Linked DNA regions of Actinoalloteichus fjordicus. The main gene of each other region encodes a partner of the protein of the gene in region 2 in a complex. Links are inferred from orthologs where the notes say so. Each region holds a gene or a part of one and is shown on either strand. Other genes may lie near its edges.

Region 1 (6,903 bases), 3.8 Mb from region 2 along the record:
TCTCGGCGAACTTCATGGTGAGCACGGCGCCGATGGCGAAGTTCGGCGCGATGAGCACGCCCCGGTCGGGATGCGGCTCCAGCCAGCCCCGAATGGTTGCCAACCGCTGCTCGTCGAGACCGGTCGTGCCGACCACCGCGTGGATGCCCTGCTCCACGCAGAAGCGGATCCCGTCGAGCACCACGCCGGGATGGGTGAAGTCCACGGCGACCTGCGTGCCCGCGTCGACGAGGGCGGACAGCGAGTCGCCCTCGTCGACGACCGCCGCCAGTTCGAGATCCGGGGCCGCCTCCACGGCTCGACAGACCTCGGAGCCCATCCTGCCTCGTCCGCCGATCACCCCGACTCGGATCGGACCGTTCCCGGTCTCCGCCGCGTTCATCTCGTCACCTCTTGCACCTCGACGGGCAGTTCGCCGACGTGAGCGTACGGGCCCACCACGGCCGCACTGATCGGGCGTCGCAACAGGTCCGCGGCGAGCACGGAGACCTGGTCGACGCCGACGGCGTCGATCTGTCGGAGCTGGTCGTCCACGCCGAGCTGGGTGCCGAAGTTCAGCTCCCGCTTGCCCAGCCTGGTCATCCGGGAGGCGCTGTCCTCCAGGCCGAGGACCAGGCCGCCGCGCAGCTGCCCGCGCCCCCTGGCCACCTCCGCCTCGGTGAGTCCGCCCTCGGCCACCTCCGCGAGCACCGAGCGCACCACGCCCGCGACCTCGCCGAGCCGGGCGGGCTGGCAGCCCGCGTAGACGGCGAGGCTGCCCGCGTCGGAGTAGCACGCATCGGAGGAGTACACCGAGTAGGCCAGTCCGCGCCGCTCCCGGATCTCCTGGAAGAGCCGCGAGCTCATTCCGCCCCCGAGGGCGGCGCTGAGCACGCCGAGCACCTGGCGCCGCTCGTCGTGGCGGTCCAGGCCGGGCATGCCGAGCATCAGATGGGCCTGCTCGGTCTCGTCGGAATGCAGCACGAGATCGCGCACCTGGACGAGGCCGGCTCGTCCCCGCCTCGGCGCGGCGGGGCGGGCGCCTGCGGTCTCGCCGTCGGCGGGCTCCCGCTCGGCGAGCGCCCGGTCGAGCAGCCGCAACACCTCGTCGTGCTCGATGTTGCCCGCGACCGCCAGCACCATCCTGGACGGGGTGTAACTGCGGCGATAGAAGGTGCGCAGCCGATCCGGCGTCATGGCGCCGATCGACTCCTCGGTGCCCAGGACCGGCCTACCGAGCGCGTGCTCGCCCAGGAGTGCGGCGCTGAACGCCTCGTGCAGGAGATCCTCGGGATCGTCGTCCCGGATGGCGATCTCCTCGAGCACCACCCCGCGCTCGATCTCGACGTCCTGGTCCGTCAGCAGTGCGTCGAACACGACGTCGCACACGAGGTCCATGGCCAGCGGCAGGTCCTCGTCGAGCATGTGCGCGTAGTAGCAGGTGTGCTCTTTGGAGGTGAACGCGTTCAGCTCGCCGCCGACGGCGTCCGCCTCCTCGGCGATCTGCGTCGCGCTGCGCCTGCGGGTGCCCTTGAAGAGCAGGTGCTCCAGGTAGTGGGCGGCGCCCGCCTCCGGGCCGGTCTCGTCGCGGGAGCCTGCGGCGACCCACATGCCCACCGAGGCCGAACGCAGCCCCGGCATCCGCTCGGTGACCACCCGGAGTCCGCTGGGCAGCACGGTGCGCCGCACGATGCGTCCCGTCTCGTCGGAGTCCAGGACGACGGTGGTACCCGCGTCCTGAAGATGCCCGGCGAGCCCGGTGTGAGAGTCAGGTGTGTCGCGAAGGCCGCGGGCCCCGTCGGGACCCGCGGCCGTCCTGTCGCTGATCGTCACGCCGTCGTGGACTCCGACGACGGGGCGGCGACCGCGCCCTCGGCGGGGGCCGCACCGTTCTCCGTCGACTCGGTCTCGGCGACCGGCACCAGGCTGATCTTGCCCCGGTTGTCGATGTCGGCGATCTCGACCCGGATCTTGTCGCCGACCTTGACGACGTCCTCGACCTTGGCGATCCGCTTGCCGTTGCCCAGCTTGGAGATGTGCACGAGGCCGTCCCGACCGGGGACCAACGAGACGAAGGCGCCGAAGGCGGCCGTCTTGACGACGGTGCCCAGGAAGCGCTCGCCGATCTTCGGCAGCTGCGGGTTGGCGATGGCGTTGATCTTGTCCACCGCCGCCTCGGCCGAGGGACCGTCCACCGCGCCGACGTAGATCGTGCCGTCGTCCTCGATGGAGATGTCCGCGCCGGTCTCCTCGGTGATCGAGTTGATCATCTTGCCCTTCGGGCCGATGACCTCGCCGATCTTGTCGACCGGGATCTTCACGCTGGTGACGCGCGGGGCGTACGGGCTCATCTCGTCCGGACGGTCGATCGCCTCGGCGATGACCTCCAGGATGGTGAGTCGGGCGTCGTAGGCCTGCCGGAGCGCCTGGGCCAGCACGTCGGACGGGATGCCGTCGAGCTTCGTGTCGAGTTGGAGAGCCGTCACGAAGTCCTTGGTGCCCGCGACCTTGAAGTCCATGTCGCCGTAGGCGTCCTCGGCACCGAGGATGTCGGTCAGCGCCACGTAGCGGGTCTCGCCGTCGACCTCGTCGGAGACCAGGCCCATCGCGATGCCCGCGACCGGAGCCTTCAGCGGCACGCCCGCGTTGAGCAGGGACAGCGTCGAGGCGCAGACCGAGCCCATCGAGGTGGAGCCGTTGGAGCCCAGCGCCTCGGACACCTGCCGGATCGCGTACGGGAACTCCGAGCGCGAGGGCAGCACCGGCATCAGGGCCCGCTCGGCCAGCGCGCCGTGGCCGATCTCCCGCCGCTTGGGCGAGCCGACGCGGCCGGTCTCACCGGTGGAGAAGGGCGGGAAGTTGTAGTGGTGCATGTAGCGCTTGGTGGTCTCCGGCGCGAGCGTGTCCAGGTTCTGCTCGAGCCGCAGCATGTTCAGCGTGGTGATGCCCAGGATCTGGGTCTCGCCGCGCTCGAACAGCGCCGAGCCGTGCACGCGCGGGATCACCGAGACCTCGGAGGAGAGGCTGCGGATGTCGGCCAGGCCTCGGCCGTCCATCCGGACCTTGTCCCGGAGCACCCGGTTGCGGACGAGCTTCTTGGTCAGCGAGCGGAACGCCGCGCCGACCTCCTTGTCCCGCCCGTGGAAGGCCTCGCCCTCGCCGAGACCGATCTCGGTGAGCGTCCTGGCCTTGACCTCGTCGATGCGGGCCTCGCGCTCCTGCTTGCCCGCGATGGTCAGCGCCTCGGCCAGCTCGGTGGCGGCCACCCGCTCCACCGCCGCGAACATGTCCTCCTCGTAGGCGAGGAAGCGCGGGAAGGTCACCGTCTCCTTGGCCGAGGAGTCGGCCAGCTGCTGCTGGGCCTCGCACAGGGCCTTCAGGAACGGCTTGGCCGCCTCGAGACCCTGGGCGACGATCTCCTCGGTCGGCGCGGGCGCGTCGTTCTCGATCAGCGAGAGGACGTGCTCGGGCGCCTCGGCCTCGACCATCATGATCGCGACGTCGTCGCCGACGATGCGACCGGCGACGACCATGTCGAAGACGGCGCCCTCGAGCTGCTCGTGGGTCGGGAAGGCCACCCACTGGTTCTCGATCAGCGCGACGCGGACGCCGCCGACCGGACCGGAGAAGGGCAGGCCGGAGAGCTGGGTGGAGGCGGAGGCCGCGTTGATGGCCAGCACGTCGTACAGGTCACCGGGGGTCAGGCTCATCACGGTGACGACGACCTGGACCTCGTTGCGCAGGCCCTCGACGAACGACGGCCGCAGCGGCCGGTCGATCAGCCTGCACGTCAGGATCGCGTCGGTGGAGGGACGGCCCTCCCGGCGGAAGAACGAGCCGGGGATGCGGCCCGCGGCGTACATCCGCTCCTCGACGTCCACCGTCAGCGGGAAGAAGTCGAAGTGCTCCTTCGGGTGCTTGGACGCGGTGGTCGCCGAGAGCAGCATGGTCTCGTCGTCGAGATAGGCGGCGACGCTGCCCGCCGCCTGGCGGGCGAAGCGACCGGTCTCGAAACGGACCGTCCGAGTGCCGAAGCGACCGTTGTCGATGGTCGCGGTGGCCTCGGTGAAATCAGTGTCTGTCACGTAGTTCTCTCCTTGTGTCAACGGGCCGGAGCGCGCGAGACACGGGAGCAGGTTCGAACGTGGCCGGTCATCGATCGAAGTCCACGGGACCGTGTGTCCCGAGAACCACTACCGAGGACCGGCGAACTGTTCCCGATCGGCGTCTTCACGTGCGGCGGCCACTCCTCTTTGCCCACGTCGCGGGCGCGACCGAGTCGGCCGCGCCCGCGAGGCGGATCAGATCAACGACGCAGGCCGAGCCTGCTGATCAACGAACGGTAACGCGAGATGTCGACCTTCGTCAGGTAGTTGAGCAGTCGACGACGGCGGCCGACCAGCAGCAACAGGCCACGACGCGAGTGGTGGTCGTGCTTGTGCTGCTTCAGGTGCTCGGTGAGGCCGCTGATGCGCTTGGTCAGCATCGCGACCTGAGCCTCCGGGGAGCCCGTGTCGGACTCGTGCACGCCGTACTCGGCGAGGATCGACTTCTTCTCGGCAGTGGACAGTGCCACGGTCTGGTGTCTCCTTATATCCGGGTTCCGTGCGACTCCGCACCAGCCCGCGATCAGTCGGGGGCGCCCACAGCCTGCAGGTCGCGAGCACCACGAACACCGACCGAGCGGGTCAGGCCTCGCGGAAGACGGTCACGGCCGCCACGGAACGCAGCCGGACCCGAGAGCCGAGGGTAGCAGGCGGGCAGACGCCGGACCTCACCGCAGACCGTCAAGGCCTGCGCAGACGATTTCGCCTGCCGGAAACGCGACGCCACGCCCGAGTAACAGCGGGTGCCTAGCGTCGGTGATCCGCACCCGCCGACGCGGGCCCGGCGCGGACGCGTCGGCGCGGACCGGGCGGTGCGAGCGGCCTGCGAGACGCGGCGAACGCCGGGCGCACGGCGGGCCCGCCAACGAGGAGGCACACGATGTCGCAGGTCACCGCGCCTCGGGCACCCGAGGAGATCGTCGGCGAAGGCGGGACCGCCGACACCGGCGGGCCGGGCGCCGAGGTCGCCACCCACTGCCCCTACTGCGCGCTCCAGTGCGCGATGACGGTGACGACCCGCACGCTGGAGGTCGCGCCGAGGGACTTCCCCACCAACCGGGGCGGACTCTGTCAGAAGGGCTGGACCTCGGCGACGGTGCTGACCTCGCCGGGCAGGCTGACGACCCCGCTGGCCCGGCCCCGGCGGGACGCGCCGCTGCGGCCGGTGAGCTGGGAGACGGCGCTGGACCGGATCGCCGCCGAGCTGCGCGGGCTGCGCGCCGAGCACGGCCCCGACTCGGTCGGGGTCTTCGGCGGCGGCGGGCTGACCAACGAGAAGGCGTATCTGCTCGGCAAGTTCGCGCGGGTTGCGCTGGGCACCTCGCAGATCGACTACAACGGTCGGTTCTGCATGTCCTCGGCGGCCGCAGCGGGCATGCGGGCGTTCGGGCTGGATCGCGGGATGCCGTTTCCGGTCGCCGACCTCGGCGCGGCGGACGCGGTGCTGCTGATCGGCGCCAATCCCTCGGAGACCATGCCGCCCTTCGTCGGCCACCTGCGGCGGACGGCCGATCGGGGCGGACTGATCGTGATCGATCCTCGCCGGACACCGACGGCGGAGCAGGCCGCGCTGCACCTGCAGCCGACCCCCGGCACGGATCTGGCGCTGGCCCTCGGGATGCTGCACGCGGCAGTACTGGACGGCCTGGTCGATCACGCCTACGTCCAGTCGCGGACCAGCGGCCTCGACGCGGCCTGGCGGGCGGCGGCGGCCTGGTGGCCGGAGCGCGTCGAGCGGGTGACCGGGGTGTCGGCGGCCGACCAGCACGCTGCGGTGCGGCTGCTCGCCGAGGCCGACCGCGCCTACGTGCTGACCGCGCGCGGCACCGAGCAGCACTCCGACGGCGCCGACACCGTCTCGGCCTGGATCAACCTGTCGCTGGCCCTGGGGCTGCCGGGCACGCCTGGCGCGGGCTTCGGCTGCCTCACCGGGCAGGGCAACGGCCAGGGCGGGCGTGAACACGGTCAGAAGGCCGACCAGCTGCCCGGCTATCGGCGACTCGACGATCCGGCGGCTCGCGCGCACGTCGCCGGAGTCTGGGGCGTCGACCCGGCCGAGCTGCCCGGCCCGGGCCGCTCGGCCTACGAGCTGCTCGACGCACTCGGCCGGGACGACGGGCCGCGCGCCCTGCTCGTCTTCGGCAGCAACCCGGTGGTCTCGGCGCCCCGCGCGGCACACGTGCAGGAGCGGCTGGCGGCGCTGGACCTGCTGGTGGTCGCCGACGTGGTGCTCTCCGAGACGGCCGAGGCGGCCGACGTGGTGCTGCCGGTGACGCAGTGGGCCGAGGAGGACGGCACGATGACCAGCCTGGAGGGCCGGGTGCTGCTCCGGCGCAAGGCGGTCGACCCGCCGCCTCGGGTGCGCAGCGACCTCGACGTCCTGCACGGGTTGGCCGTCCGGCTGGGGCAGCCGCCGGAGCGGTTCCCGGTGGTGGCCGACACGGTGTTCGAGGAGCTGCGGGCCGCCTCGGCAGGCGGGCCCGCCGACTACTCGGGGATCAGCCATGCACGGCTGCGCGCCGGGGAGGCCCTGCACTGGCCGGTGCCCCACCCGACGCATCCGGGGACGCCGAGGATGTTCCTGGACTCCTTCGCCCACGCCGACGGACGGGCCCGGTTCATCGCGGTGGACTACCGGGGACCCGCCGAGCCGCCGGACGCCGAGTTCCCGCTGGTACTGACCACCGGCCGGGTCCTGGCGCAGTACCAGTCCGGGGCACAGACCCGGTTGATCCCCGAGCTGGTCGCGGTGTCCGGGGAGGCGCACGTGGAGGTCCACCCCGACACCGCCGCGCGCGCCGGACTCGCCGAGGGCGCG
Region 2 (6,880 bases):
CACCAGAAAGCTCACCACAAGGCCAGTCTAAACGCACCGGGTACTTCGCATCAAAGCTTTCGACGTTCAGTCGAGTCGTGTCCCGCTCTTTCCCAGGGTCATTGGATCCAAATCCTCCGCTATTCCAGGATGCTCGACCCGCCTCGCGGTTTCGATTAATAAGCATGGTTTCCGGAGTCACCACGGGAAGATCGGACTCGACATAAAGACAAGTGAACGACACATCGTCCAGGAAGATACCTCTTCTTCCCGACAATTTGCGCCGATGCTTCTCCAACCGCGAGGGAAGAGAATTGGCCTTGCCCACATAAACGACCTCGCCATGATGACGCAGCTGATATACACCTGCGCGAGGATCTAGAGCGTCTACGTGTTCAGACGTCAACGGAGCTGGCTCTAGCTGCTCGATCGACTCCAGCAGTTGGTCCCCCAAAGCTTTCATAATGCTGAGACGAAACTCGGCACTGTTCGCCATCCCCAACGTCCTCTCCATCACCCCTGGTCCACCGGGAGCCTACCGCCCATGACCCGCATCACACCACCGCGTGAACCACGCAACTCGAACTGGTGTTCTAGCCACCGCCGCCTTCCGCTGAGCAGTCCCCGCGGTAGGGTTCGGCCATGACCAGGATGGCAGCTTCCCGCCAACAGGGCAGGTCACGCCCTACGCCGACGGAAATCGGCACCAGCATTGAGCTATTCACTGGCGGTGGGGGACTCGCGCAGGCCATGCACAACGCCGGCTTCCGACACCTCCTCTGCAACGAGTCCGCGAAGCGCGCATGCGAGACCCTCCGGGAGAACGGAGCCATCGACTGGTCGACGGGGCTCAACCAAGACCGATCGATCAACGACTCATGGCCGCTGATCGAAGGAGACATCCGCGAACTCGTCGACGGGGGACGGTTTGAGAAGAGCGTCTTCAAGAATTTGGAGGGGAAGGTGGACGTCGTAGCGGGAGGGCCACCGTGCCAACCCTTCAGCCTCGGCGGGGTCCACAAAGGCGACGAAGACGCTCGAAACATGTTCCCTGAGCTGTTTCGAGTTGTTCGCGAGACAAGACCGAAGGCGATTGTCTGCGAGAATGTCCGAGGACTACTTCGCCCAAGCTTCAATGACTATTTCAAGTACATCTTGAATGAGCTTCGCGCCCCATTCGAAGAACGAGATGACTCAGAAGAATGGTCAGACCACAACGGCAGACTGCTTGACATACTAAAACACGATCCCAGCGACCCGTCGGAGCGCTATTCGGTCTACCCAATCACAGTCAACGCCGCAGACTACGGCGTCCCACAGGTTCGAAACCGAATCATTATCGTCGCATTTCGCAATGACCTGGCGGTCGACTGGAAGACGCCTATATCGACCCATTCAGAAGCGAGCTTGTGGGAAGATCAGGACCCGGAATCTGGAGGATATTGGGACAGGCACGGTACTTCGCCAAGCACCCATCATCTGGAGAGGTTCCGCCGGCCGAGCAGTCTGGACTTGGAGGAAGCAAGGACCCGGCTGCCATGGCGAACTCTTCGTGACGCATTGAGCTACGCACCGGAAGACCTGGCGGGGACACTGGAGGGTATTCAGCCACACCCGCTGCCGGAGATTGCCCCCGGAGAAAGCCACCCGCACTTCTTCCACCACATCGGCTGGCCCGGGGCACGGATATATAAGGGCCACACGCCAAATCTTCTAGACCGTCCCGCGAAGACCGTGAAAGCAGGAGTGCATGGCGTTCCCGGTGGGGAGAATGTGCTACTCAAGGACGATGGAACCCACCGGTACATGACCGTCCGCGAAGTGGCTCGGGCAATGACCTTTCCGGATCAATGGCTTCTATCTGGGCCTCGAACTGAACAAATGCGACAGTTGGGCAATGCCGTTCCTGTACGACTTGGGGAGGTATTCGCCCGTGCTGTGGCCGAAGCGCTGTACCCCATGACTGCGATGCGCGCGGCCGTCTCGTGAGCGGTGACTCGGGCTGGCGCGGCGCCCCGCAGTCAGAGGACGCCTGGCGACCGGCTCCCGACCAGTCCCCGGTCGAACGGGCATTGGAACAGGATCTCGCCGCACGTGGCAGGCACGTGCGGGTGATCAAGCTGCCTGATGGGCGGACGACACGTGGGTCAATCGAACTGAAACAGAGTGGGAGACGTGTCTATGCCTACCTACGCTTTTACACCGAAGGACGAACTCACTGTCGATACGTCGGCCGAGTCGATGGTGAGACTCGGCAGGAGAACCTCGCAGCAGCCTGGCACATCGTGATGAGAAAAAGTCTGCTCGTCTGGAATGGCTTCACTGGCAACGAATCCCGCGCCGAGACGTGACTGCCGCCTCAACCCGATCGGCGGCGGCAATTGGGTTCTCGTGCTCCCATATTCGGATCACCAGCCATCCCGCCTCCGTCAGCAATACGTCCGTCTCCCGATCTCGGCGCTGATTCGCAGCGATCTTGTCCGACCAGAACTGAGAGTTCCGTCGCGAGGGCCGGTGATGATCAGGGCACCCATGCCAGAAACAACCGTCCACCATCACCGAGAGCCGAGCAGGCCCGAAGACGATGTCCGCCCGCCGGCGGAGTGCTGGCACCGGCCTGCGGTCGACCCTATAACGCAGCCCTCGTCGATGCAGCTCGGTGCGTAACCGTAGTTCTGGAGTCGTGTCGCGGCTGCGTACCTGCTTCATACGAGCACTCACGACCGGGTCGACGTCCGCCATCCCCTTAGTCGTAACGTCGGCTCTCATACGACCGAGCCTAGTTGTGGCGGCCGACGGTCCTCGTACAGCCTCCAGTGTGAACGGGCTCAACCGACGACCGCGTTCTGCAGGCCGATTGCGAGCCAATGGGCCCCCGATCCCACCGTCTCGGCGCGTCTCGGCGGGCGGGGGTGAGCCCACGTCGCCGGACGCGCCAAGTGGGGTGGATCAGCCGAAGAAGACCTCGGCCTCGGCGTACCGCGAGGCCGGGACGGTCTTGAGTTCGGCGGTGGCCTCGGCCAGCTTGACCCGGACGATGTCGGTGCCGCGCAGGGCGACCATCACGCCGAAGTCGGAGTCGTGCACCGCGTCGATGGCGTGCAGGCCGAAGCGGGTGGCCAGCACCCGGTCGTAGGCCGTCGGGGTGCCGCCGCGCTGGACGTGGCCGAGGACGACCGCCCGCGACTCCTTGCCGGTCCTGGTGGCGATCTCCTCCGCCAGCCAGTTGCCGACGCCGCCGAGGCGGACGTGGCCGAACGCGTCCTTCTCGCCGTGGCTGAGCACGGCCTCGCCGCCCTTGGGCACCGCGCCCTCGGCGACGACGATGATCGGGGCGTACTCCCGCTCGAAGCGCCGCTCGACCCAGCCGACGACCTGGTCGATGTCGAACTCGCGCTCCGGGGTCAGGATCACGTTCGCGCCACCGGCCAGGCCGGAGTGCAGCGCGATCCAGCCCGCGTGACGGCCCATGACCTCCACGACCAGCGCGCGGTGGTGGGACTCCGCCGTGGTCCGCAGTCGGTCGATGGCCTCGGTGGCGATGTGGACCGCCGTGTCGAAGCCGAAGGTGTAGTCGGTGGCGTTGAGGTCGTTGTCGATCGTCTTCGGGACGCCGACGACGCCGATGCCGTCGTCGGTCAGCCGCTTCGCCACGCCGAGGGTGTCCTCGCCGCCGATCGCGACCAGCGCGTCGACACCCTGGTCGGCCAACGTCGCGCGGATGGCGTCGACACCGCCCTCGACCTTGTACGGGTTGGTCCTGGAGGAGCCCAGGATGGTCCCGCCCCTGGTGAGGATGTCCTCCACCTGGTCGAGCCCGAGCGGCTTGGTCAGTCCCTCGATCGGGCCTCTCCAACCGTTGCGGAACCCGACGAATTCGTGCCCGTAGACCTCGACGCCCTTGCGGACCACCGCACGGATGACCGCGTTCAGACCCGGACAGTCGCCGCCGCCGGTGAGCACACCGATGCGCATCTTCTCGTCTCGCCTCCTGTGTCAGCCTCGCCGGTCGGACCGACCGGCCTCGCCGTGCCCGACCGTTCTCCGACCTACCGGCAGCGCCACGCCCGAGCGTCCGCAGTGAAGAACAGGGGCGCCGTGAGCCTGCCACGAACTGGATCGGTGCAGCAATGGGGGTGGACCATCCGACCCCGCATCGACATGATCGACGCCTGCGGCCAGGCCGGATTCGTCGGCCGTCGATCTAGTGGGACGGCGATGCCGAAGAGCCCGCCGCGGCGTTGCGCTCCTCCCAGTGTCGCTGGATGACGCGCCAGCGGGCCAGATTGTGGCGGGCGTCGGCCAGCGCGTCGTGCGCGTCCAACGGGGCGGGCGGCAGGGTGGGTCTACCGACGTCCTCCCAGCGCTGTCGCAGTTCGCGGGTGAACCGGGGCACGGGGCGCGGCAGCGCGGGCATGGCACCCCAGAGCTGGGCGAGTGCGACGTGGTCGTAGGCGGCGAACCACGCCCACAACTCGATGTCCTCCCCCGGCTCGCGCAGGTACTCCAGCAGGTTCCGGCGGATCGCATCGCGGCTCTGCCAGGCCCGGTCCGCAGGCGGGGGAAGCTTGGGCAGTACGTTGCGCCGCACCCACTGGCCTGCCCTGTCCGGGTCGAACTCGGTGGACACCGCATAGAACTCGCGGCCCTGCTCGTCGACTGCCCCGATCGAGACCAGCTCGATCGTCGTGCCGTCCTCGATGAACTCGCAGTCGTAGAAGTAACGCACCGAACCACCCTAAGGGTCGGCGTCGTCCGGGCGAGGCGCGCGCCTGCCGTGCCGCCGTGATTCGCGCGGAGAAGAGCAAGATCGCGCCCGGCGGTGGACGAGGTCCACGAACGGCTCCTCGGGCCGTGCAGACGGTGTGGGCCCGGAGTGAGGCCTCGTCCCCATCCCGTCCCGCATGCCGAAGGGCCTCGCCGTCCGAGTGGATGCGGGAGGCCCCTTCCGTGGCCAGCGCGGGCCGGTCAGCGCGGAAGTGCGGCGTCCCGCCCGGTGGTGCCCGCCCGCAGCCGATCGACCCCGCCGAGGCGCGGCGTCACGCGCGGCATCGGATCACGGCCACCTCGCACGGGGCAGGCGACCGGTGGGTTGCGGGATGGCTCCGGGCGGCACTCCGCCAGGGACGCGGTTCGCGTTCGGGGCGGTCGGGTCGCCGAGACCTGGGCTGCCGGTCAGCCCGCCTTGGACTCCGGAAGCCGATCGCCCGTCTGCCGGGTCTTCGTCGCGGCGTCGACCTCGCCGGAGAGCTCGGCCTTGGCCTTGGTGGCGTAGACGTCGACGTACTCCTGGCCGGACAGCTCCATCAGGGCGTACATGATCTCGTCGGTGATCGATCGCTCGACGAACCGGTCACCGGCCAGACCCTCGTAGCGGGAGAAGTCCAGCGGCTTCCCGACGACGATCCTGATCGGGTAGGGCCGCCACATCTTGGAGCCGATCGGGTTGGCCTTGTCCGTGCCGAAGACCACCACGGGGATCACCGGGACCTCCGACTCCAGCGCCATGCGCGCCACACCCGTCTTGCCCTTGTACAGCCTGCCGTCCGGGGAGCGGGTGCCCTCGGGGTAGATGCCGAGCAGCCTGCCCTCCTTGAGCAGTCGCACGGCCGTGTTCATCGTCGCCTGCGCCGCCGAGCCGCCGGAGCGATCGATGGGCACCTGCCCGATCGAGGTGAAGAACAGCTTCTTCAGCCGTCCCTTGATCCCCTTGCCGGTGAAGTACTCCCGCTTGGCGAGGAAGGTCACCCGCCGAGGGATCTTCAACGGCATGAAGAAGGAATCGGCCACCGCCACGTGGTTACCCGCGAGGATCGCCCCGCCTTGCTGCGGAATGTTTTCGGCACCCTCGATCCGAGGCCGAAAGAACAACCGCATTAGGGGTCCCAAGAAGATGTGCTTCATCAACCAGTAGACCACTGACCGCGCGCCTCCCTAACGACCACCGCTCGGCGGACCAGCCTGCGGGCATCGCCGACCAAGAGTACGGACCACACCACCGGTCGCACAACGTGAGCGTCTGTGATAGCGGCGAGACTCGACCGTCCGTCAGGCGGGCTTTCCTCCCGCAGGTCCGGTGAGCGTGGCACGATGGCGCTGCCGCTTCTCTGCGGTGTCGATCACGGATGCGAGGGAGGCGACGGTGCCCGTGATGGCCGGTGCCGAGCCGTTCAGTCACGACGCCTCCGGTGAGATCGGTGTCCTGCTCTGCCATGGCTTCACAGGGTCGCCGCAGAGCATGCGGCCCTGGGCGCGACATCTCGCCGAGGCCGGGTTCAGCGTGCGATCGCCGCTGCTCCCGGGCCATGGAACACACTGGCGTGAGCTGAACCGAACTCGCTGGCAGGACTGGTACGACTGTGATGCCGATGCGTTCGACGAGCTGCGCTCCCGCTGCGACTCGGTCTTCGTCTTCGGCCAGTCGATGGGCGGGACGCTCGCGTTGCGACTCGCCCAGCAACGCGGCGCCCAGGTCGCCGGGGTGATGTTGGTCAACCCGTCGGTGATGTCCTTGCGCAAGGGGATCGCCGCGCTGCCGGTGCTGTCCAGGGTGTGGCCTTCGCTACCCGGCATCGCCGGGGGCATCGCCAAGCCGGATGTGGCGGAGATCGCCTACGACCGCCTCCCGCTCCGGGCGATGGCGAGTCTGGCGCAGCTGTGGCGGCTGGTCCGAGCCGACCTGCCGGTGGTCACTGCGCCCATGGTGCTGTGCACCTCGCCAGCCGACCCGGTCGTGGAGCCGGTGAACTCGCAGATCATCGCCGACGGCGTTCGCAGCGCGGACCTCGTGCAGATGCCGCTGCCCGACAGCTCCCACGTCGCGACGCTCGATCATGACGCCCCGCAGATCTTCGCGCGCAGTGTCGAGTTCGTGAGACGAGTGGCCGACGAACGAGCCGGG

What was found.
Region 1: UA74_RS24945 (region 2) and UA74_RS09480 share a complex: the UniProt entries of both Bacillus subtilis proteins name them as parts of the possible RNA degradosome complex. The link is inferred for Actinoalloteichus fjordicus from one-to-one orthologs.

Annotation. Positions count from the first base shown.
Region 1 is NZ_CP016076.1:2,091,856-2,098,758, reverse strand. Bases 1,437-4,401 are described here. They hold UA74_RS09480 (polyribonucleotide nucleotidyltransferase), read right to left. Parts: upstream 4,065-4,401; coding sequence 1,809-4,064; downstream 1,437-1,808. Other genes in these bases: rpsO (30S ribosomal protein S15), read right to left, coding at 4,286-4,401; UA74_RS09485 (M16 family metallopeptidase), read right to left, coding at 1,437-1,695. Outside these bases: dapB (4-hydroxy-tetrahydrodipicolinate reductase), read right to left, coding at 1-382; more of UA74_RS09485, read right to left, coding at 379-1,436; more of rpsO, read right to left, coding at 4,402-4,555; UA74_RS09470 (molybdopterin oxidoreductase family protein), read left to right, coding at 4,966-6,903. UniProt on the Bacillus subtilis protein: Involved in mRNA degradation. Catalyzes the phosphorolysis of single-stranded polyribonucleotides processively in the 3'- to 5'-direction. Necessary for competence development in Bacillus subtilis.
Region 2 is NZ_CP016076.1:5,856,661-5,863,540, forward strand. The notes cover bases 1,942-4,883. They hold UA74_RS24945 (6-phosphofructokinase), read right to left. Parts: upstream 3,955-4,883; coding sequence 2,929-3,954; downstream 1,942-2,928. Other genes in these bases: UA74_RS24935 (DNA cytosine methyltransferase), read left to right, coding at 1,942-1,968; UA74_RS24940 (very short patch repair endonuclease), read right to left, coding at 2,299-2,748; UA74_RS24950 (polyadenylate-specific 3'-exoribonuclease AS), read right to left, coding at 4,184-4,708. Outside these bases: UA74_RS32420 (GIY-YIG nuclease family protein), read right to left, coding at 1-475; more of UA74_RS24935, read left to right, coding at 622-1,941; UA74_RS24955 (lysophospholipid acyltransferase family protein), read right to left, coding at 5,155-5,898; UA74_RS24960 (alpha/beta hydrolase), read left to right, coding at 6,122-6,880. UniProt on the Bacillus subtilis protein: Catalyzes the phosphorylation of D-fructose 6-phosphate to fructose 1,6-bisphosphate by ATP, the first committing step of glycolysis.